3 regions of the Streptomyces sp. NPDC031379 genome follow, and region 3 is predicted to be linked to each of the others. Evidence: riboswitches for the same ligand, from Rfam matches in the RefSeq annotation. Region 3 holds a riboswitch; each other region holds the start of a gene.
What was found. A riboswitch is a leader RNA that binds a small molecule or an ion and turns the genes downstream of it on or off. The one in region 3 is predicted to bind cyclic di-AMP.
Positions count from the first base shown of each region.

Region 1: linked by a shared signal. The riboswitch ahead of ACZ5CW_RS39185 (M23 family metallopeptidase) and the one ahead of ACZ5CW_RS14155 (transglycosylase SLT domain-containing protein) in region 3 are both predicted to bind cyclic di-AMP.
Region 2: linked by a shared signal. The riboswitch ahead of ACZ5CW_RS02305 (transglycosylase family protein) and the one ahead of ACZ5CW_RS14155 (transglycosylase SLT domain-containing protein) in region 3 are both predicted to bind cyclic di-AMP.

Region 1 covers NZ_JBVIIT010000042.1:31,489-33,682, reverse strand. Annotated here, with positions in the region: gene ACZ5CW_RS39190 (aldo/keto reductase) at 1-16, opposite strand, end outside; gene ACZ5CW_RS39185 (M23 family metallopeptidase) at 111-1,145, opposite strand; cyclic di-AMP (ydaO/yuaA leader) riboswitch at 1,155-1,321, opposite strand; gene ACZ5CW_RS39180 (PP2C family protein-serine/threonine phosphatase) at 1,556-2,194, opposite strand, start outside.
Region 2 covers NZ_JBVIIT010000001.1:488,569-490,762, forward strand. Annotated here, with positions in the region: gene ACZ5CW_RS02300 (transglycosylase family protein) at 1-720, shown strand, start outside; cyclic di-AMP (ydaO/yuaA leader) riboswitch at 903-1,075, shown strand; gene ACZ5CW_RS02305 (transglycosylase family protein) at 1,080-1,775, shown strand; gene eno (phosphopyruvate hydratase) at 2,112-2,194, shown strand, end outside.
Region 3 covers NZ_JBVIIT010000008.1:164,663-166,856, forward strand. Annotated here, with positions in the region: cyclic di-AMP (ydaO/yuaA leader) riboswitch at 698-879, shown strand; gene ACZ5CW_RS14155 (transglycosylase SLT domain-containing protein) at 883-1,368, shown strand; gene ACZ5CW_RS14160 (HAD family hydrolase) at 1,502-2,194, opposite strand, start outside.

The sequences.
Region 1 (2,194 bases), on a different contig from region 3:
TGCGCAGAGAAGTCATGCTCCACGTCAACGCCGACGGCAGATGATCGCATTCCGCCGTCGGCGCCAAGATCCCGCAAAGGGGTGCCCCCGCGGGCTCCCGGAGGGACGTGTCAGGGGTTGAGGCCCTTGTCCCGCAGCCATGCCATCGGGTCGATGCCGGTGGACTGGCCGCCCGGGTGGACCTCCAGGTGGAGGTGCGGGCCGGTGACGTTGCCGGTGGCGCCGACGCGGCCGATGACGTCGCCGGTGGAGACCTTCTGGCCGACGGAGACACTGATCGAGGACTGGTGGCAGAACCACAGCTCGGTGCCGTCGTCGAGGGTGAGGACCGTGCGGTAGCCGTAGGAGCCGGCCCAGCCCGCCTGGGTGATCGTGCCGGTGTGGACGGCCTTGATGAGGGTGCCCGTGGGAGCCGCGAAGTCGAGGCCGGTGTGGTAGCCGGAGGACCACATCGAGCCGGCCTGGCCGAACGTCGAGGTGAGCGTGTACGAGGAGGTCGGCAGCGCGTACTGCTTGGCCAGCTCGGCCAGCCGCTTGGCCTCGGCGGCCTTCTCGGCGTCGGCCTCCGCCTTCTCCTTGGCGGCGGCGGCCTTGGTGGCGGCTTCCTTCTCCGCCTTCGCGGCGGCGTCCGCGGTCTGCTTCTCGGCGGCGGCGAGTGCCACGGCGGTGGCCTTGCTGTCGGCCTTGCTCTGCTGCTGCTCGGCCTGGGCCATGATCCGGTTGCGCAGGGCCTCGCCCGCGTCGGCGTCCTGCTCGGTGTCGGCGGAGGTCACGCCGACGTCGCTGAGCGCGGTCGTGGCGGTGGCCTCGGGTGCCGGGGCGGAGTCGTCCTCGAAGAGCGAGCCGACGGAGGGCAGGTCCGGCAGGGAGATGGAGACCGGCGGCTTGCCGGTGTTGGCGCTGGCCATGCCGCCCGCGCCGACCGCGGCGATCACGCCGACGCCGAGAACGGTGGAGCTGCGGGCGAACCCGCCGCGCTGCTTGGCGACACGGTGCCGGCCGCGGACCGGGGCGACGGAGTCCTCGGTGGGATTCCACTCCTCCCAGGGGCCCTCCTCGGCGCGGTAGGAGCCGTAACCGAAGGTCTCGGTCTCACGCTGAGCCGGTATGAACGGGGCTTCTGGGGCAGGGCGGTTGGACGCCACGCGGGCGTGCTCCTTTCCTTCCTCCGCCTACCGGGTTAGCTGACGGGTTCGGAGCAGGAAGGTCTCCTACGCGCGTATACCAGGCGTGGACTCAGCGAGTTCACGTCGGTGTCCGCGTGATTCACCCCAAGGTGGTGGTTCCCCGGTTCCCTTGCGGGATTCGGCGCATGCGCACGGAGCCGCCTCTTGTGACGGCTGGGACGACCGCGCTGCGTTATCGAACGTTAATAGACGTGCCAGGCACTTTCCAAGCCGTTCGGCTTGATCATTAACCTTTTCGGCCGCGGACTTACCTGCCAGGACCGCTGCAAATCGGGCGAGTTGGCCGCGGTTCAGGAGTCACAGAAGTTTTGATGGTGACTCAGATGTTATGCGCACGGCGGTCGACCGGTCACCCTCGGTGAGGCTGCTCATGGCTGCCGTACGGCGAGCAGCGCCATGTCGTCCGTCATCCCGCCGCCGGAGTGGCGCCGCACCTCCGCGGCGAGCCGGCCGAGCAGTGCGCCGGGGTCGGGGAAGGCACGTCCGGCGAGCCGTCGTTCGGGTTCGTAGAACCGGCCGTGGGCGTCCCGGGCCTCGGACAGACCGTCGGTGTAGAGCAGCAGGGTGGCCCCGCTCGGAAAGGCGGCCTCCAGCGTCCGGTCGGGCCACATGCCGAGGTCGCCCATGCCGAGCGGCAGCGCGGGCTCGTGCGCGGTCAGGATGCGCAGGGTGCCGTCGGCGTGCAGCAGCAGCGGGGAGGGATGGCCGCGGTTGAGGACGCGTACGACGCCGTCGCCGTGCGGGAGTTCGGCGAGGACGGCGGTGGTGAAGCCCTCGAACGCGTCGATGCCGTCCCGCCGGGTGCCTTCGCGGGCCAGCGCCCGCTCCAGCCGCTCGGCGACCGCCTCCAGCGTGGTCTCCTGCTCGGCCGCCTCCCGGAACGCCCCGATCAGCACGGCGACGGCGGCGACCGCGCCCAGGCCCTTGCCGCGCACGTCCCCGACGACCAGCCGGACGCCGTGCGGGCTGTCCTGCACCGCGTAGAGGTCGCCGCCGATGAACGCGTC
Region 2 (2,194 bases), on a different contig from region 3:
GCCACCTGCGCCCTGCTGTCCGGCCTGACGTCGAACTCCGGCTCCGTGGACGTCGACACGGGAGTCGACGGCTCCGGTGACACCGACGGTTCGGGCGACTCGTCCGGATCGACCGACAATTCCCACTCGTCTGGTTCGCCGGATTCCTCGTCGTCCGCCGACCCCGGCTCCCCCTCCGACTCCCACGCCGGCTCCGACTCCTCCGACGGTTCGGCCGGCACGCCGAACCACGGCCAGGGCGAGGACGAGGCCGCCGACCCCGATGCGGACTCCGGCGCGGACTCCGGCTCCAGTGGTACCAACACTCCCAAGTCCGACAAGTCCGTCGCTCCCGACACCGGAAACCCGCAGGGAAGCGACAGTGCGCCCACCGGCACTCCCACTGTCCCCAACTCGGACAATTCCCAGCAGAGTGCCGCCTCCTGGAGCCTCGTCGACACCGGTGCCCTCACCAGTGGCGGACGCCATCGGGGCGAGAGTGCGGACGAAACCGTGACAAACGGTCAGAGCGACACGGTGTCCGGCCGTCACGCCTCCCGTGAACCGGGTGCCTACACCGTCCGCGAGGGCGACTCGCTCGCCTCCATCGCCGACTCCCTTGAGGTCGACGGCGGATGGCGCGCGCTCTACGCCGAGAACAAGGAGGCCATCGGCTCCGACCCGAACCACATCTCCGCCGGTCAGGCCCTGGAAGTCGCTACCGAAACGGGCGAAAAGTAGCGGTAGTTGGCGCCCTGATTCGCGGCTGATGTCCGTTTTGGCGAAAGTGTGGGATGAGTCTCAGAAGCCCTGATCGTCTTTGAAATTCCGTCGATCGCCTGCCTACGGTCAGGACCGCTCGTCACCACGAGCCCCGGCAGTCGCAACGCCGAATCCTGCCAGCGGTTGCCCGGGAACAGTCGTCGCGTCAAGCGCCGCAGGCAGGAGCGGGGGACCCAAGGTAAGTGCCGGAACCAGCAGTTGAGCTGGCACCGGCTAGGGGTGGAGCCGCACTTCGCGCAAGCGGGAGTGCGGCCGGGCAACTCAACCGGCCCGAACCCGACAGCTCACCTCGCAGGCGTCGGTGAGGGGATCGATCCATGCTGTTTTCCGGCAAGGGCAAGCACCGTCGTCCGTCCAAGGCCGTCCGCGCCGTCGCGCTGGCCGGTGTCGCCTCCGCCGCCGTCGCCGCCCCGCTGATGGCGGCCGGCAACGCCTCCGCCGCCACCGCCTCCGAGTGGGACAAGGTCGCCCAGTGCGAGTCCGGCGGCAACTGGTCCATCAACACCGGCAACGGCTACTACGGCGGTCTGCAGTTCTCCGCCTCCACCTGGGCCGCGTACGGCGGCACGCAGTACGCCGCGCAGGCCAACCAGGCCACCAAGGCGCAGCAGATCACCGTCGCCGAGAAGGTCCTCGCCGCCCAGGGCAAGGGCGCCTGGCCGGTCTGCGGCACGGGCCTGTCGAGCACCCCCTACAACGGCTCCGCCCCGACGACCACCTCGTCGAGCGGCAGCACCACCACCCGCTCCACCGACGGGCAGGCCGCCTCCCGCTCCGCCGAGCGTCCGGCCCCGTCCGCGAGCAAGTCCGCGAGCAAGACCGTCACCACCCCGACCGGCAAGAAGGTCAAGAAGGGCGACGGCGAGTACAAGGTCGTCACGGGCGACACCCTCAGCTCCATCGCCGAGAAGCAGGGCGTCAAGGGCGGCTGGGAGAAGCTGTTCGAGCTGAACAAGGACGTCGTCGAGGACGCCGACCTCATCTACCCGGGTCAGCAGCTGCACCTGAAGTGACGCCCGGCCCCCGTTCGAACCACCGCGCCCTCACCTCCCCGGCCCTTCCGCCGAAGGCCGCGTGAGGGCCGGCCCCCGTCCCCACGGGCTCCCCGCCCCGGTGCGTGTTCCCCCGTACGCACCGGGGCGGGGTTCTTTGTTTTCCCGCTCTTCAGCTGGGCCTCATCCCCACCCCCCTTTGTTCCGGGCATGAACAATGGGTACCGTCTGCGTGTCCGTCACCGTCCACGGGTCGGTCGGTCGGTGGCCGATGCTCCGGGGACGGTTAGGCTCTAGTCGCAAGGCACAGCCGTAAGGCAGCCGCCCCGCACTTCCAGCGTCACATCCAAGAAGGAGATGCTCGTGCCGTCCATCGACGTCGTCGTAGCCCGGGAAATCCTGGACTCCCGAGGCAACCCCACGGTCGAGGTCGAGGTCGG
Region 3 (2,194 bases):
GGCGATTACACGGTTTGTCGATAGGTCGCTGCCATCACTCGAGTCAGCGTATCCGGTCCTCTTTCGATCACCGATAGCGCCCACCGGTCCAGCCTGGGCGGTATCGGATCATGACCGGTATGGTTGTGATCAGCTGTTAAGAACGGACATTTATCGACTTAACAGGAATCTGCACACTTTGTCGCGAACCGAGGGGTGAGCGGAGTAACGCCCGCACCCTCACCGGAGCGCCGGCCACCGCCACCCCGGGCCACCGCGACAGACGGACAGCCACGCCCGAATCGCCCCGAATCCGCCCGGACGGCCCACCTCCCTCCACACATGGCGCCCTCCGCACGCCACGGCCACCACGAGCACGCGCCGCGGTCACCACGAGAACGACGGGCGCCGCACTGCGGGTTCCACCTCCGGCCGACCTGAAGCCCGAATCACCTGAATCCCTCATGTCTGATTTGCTGCACTTTGCTATTTCGTGAATTGGGTCACTCGCCCCCCTGGCCGGACCAACCCGCCAGGACACCCTTCTCCCCTTGCGCCGTCGGCCAGTTGAGGATTGGCATCCGCAAAGGATCAAGTACCTCATACGGCACAGATCAAGGTCAAATAGTGCGTTGTACGAATCCGGTACTTGTTCCCGACATGTGCTCTCGCATACGTTCCGGGCCGTCGGGCGGACGCCGAATCCTGCCGCCGCCCGCGTAACCCATCGACGAACTCATTCGTACGGCAGGAGCGGGGGACCCAGGTAAGCCGCCGGACCGGACGACCCATGTCGCACCGGAACGGCTCGGGGTGAAGCCGTGCCTCTCCCAGGGCACGGCCGGGCACCTCCCCGCCCGAACCCGACAGCTCACCTCGCAGGCGCCGGAGAGGAACTTCCCCATGTCTGCTGCCGCTCAGCCCCGCCGCACCCGGAACAACCGCCTCGTCCGCGCCCTCACCGCCGCCGGTACCGGCGCCGCCGTCCTCGCGCTCCCGCTCATCGGCGCGACCAGCGCCTCCGCGGCCGACAGCGCGACCACCCCGGCCACCACCCCCGCCGGGTACCCGAACAACCTCGACGGCTGGATCCGCGAGTCGCTCGCGATCATGGCCGAGAAGAAGATCCCGGGCACCTACAACGGCATCCACCGCAACATCATCCGGGAGTCGTCGGGCAACCCGATGGCCATCAACCTGTGGGACTCCAACGCGGCCAAGGGCATCCCGTCCAAGGGCCTTCTCCAGGTCATCGACCCGACGTTCAACGCCTACCACGTGGCCGGAACGTCGTTCAACGTCTACGACCCGGTCGCCAACATCACCGCCGCCTGCAACTACGCGGCCGCGCGGTACGGGTCGATCGACAACGTGTTCGGCGCGTACTGACCCACCCCGGTCCGACACCCGACACAGGGCGGACCGGCATACGACGGACCGGCGCGCACCGACACCTGACGGACCGGCGCGCACCGGCCTCCGGCCGACGGCGTGGCACTGACGAGTGGTACCGAAGTGCCGCTCAGTCGGTCGGGAAAAGTCTTTCGAGGACGACGGCGATGCCGTCGTCCTCGTTCGACAAGGTGACCTCGTCGGCCACCGCCTTGAGTTCGGGGTGCGCGTTGGCCATGGCGACCCCGCGTCCGGCCCAGTCGAACATCGGGATGTCGTTGGGCATGTCCCCGAAGGCCAGAGCCTGTTCGGGGCCGACCCCGAGCCGCTCGGCGGCCAGCGCCAGCCCGGTCGCCTTGGTCACCCCGCACGGCTGGAGTTCCACGGTCCCCGGCCCCGACATGGTGACGGTCGCCAGCGAGCCCACCGCCGCGCGCGCCACCGCCGCCAACTCGTCGTCGGACAAGGTCGCGTGGCGCAGCAGCACCTTGCTGATGGGCTCGCACCACAGGTCGTCGCGCCGGCCGACCCGTACCGCCGGCAGAGTCGGGTGCGGCATCAGATACCCGGGCTCGATGAGCGTGAGCCCGTCCGTGCCGTCCTGGTCGACGGCCGCGTAGACCTGCCCCACCTCCGCCTCGATCTTGCCGAGCGCGTTCTCCGCCAGCTCCCGGTCCAGCCGGACCGACCACAGCAGGCGGCCGGCGGCGGCGTCGTAGACCTGAGCACCCTGTCCGCACACCGCGAGCCCCGTGCAGCCCAGGTCCGCCAGCAGGGGCCGCACCCGCGGGGCCGGCCGGCCCGTCACCACCAGATGCCGGGC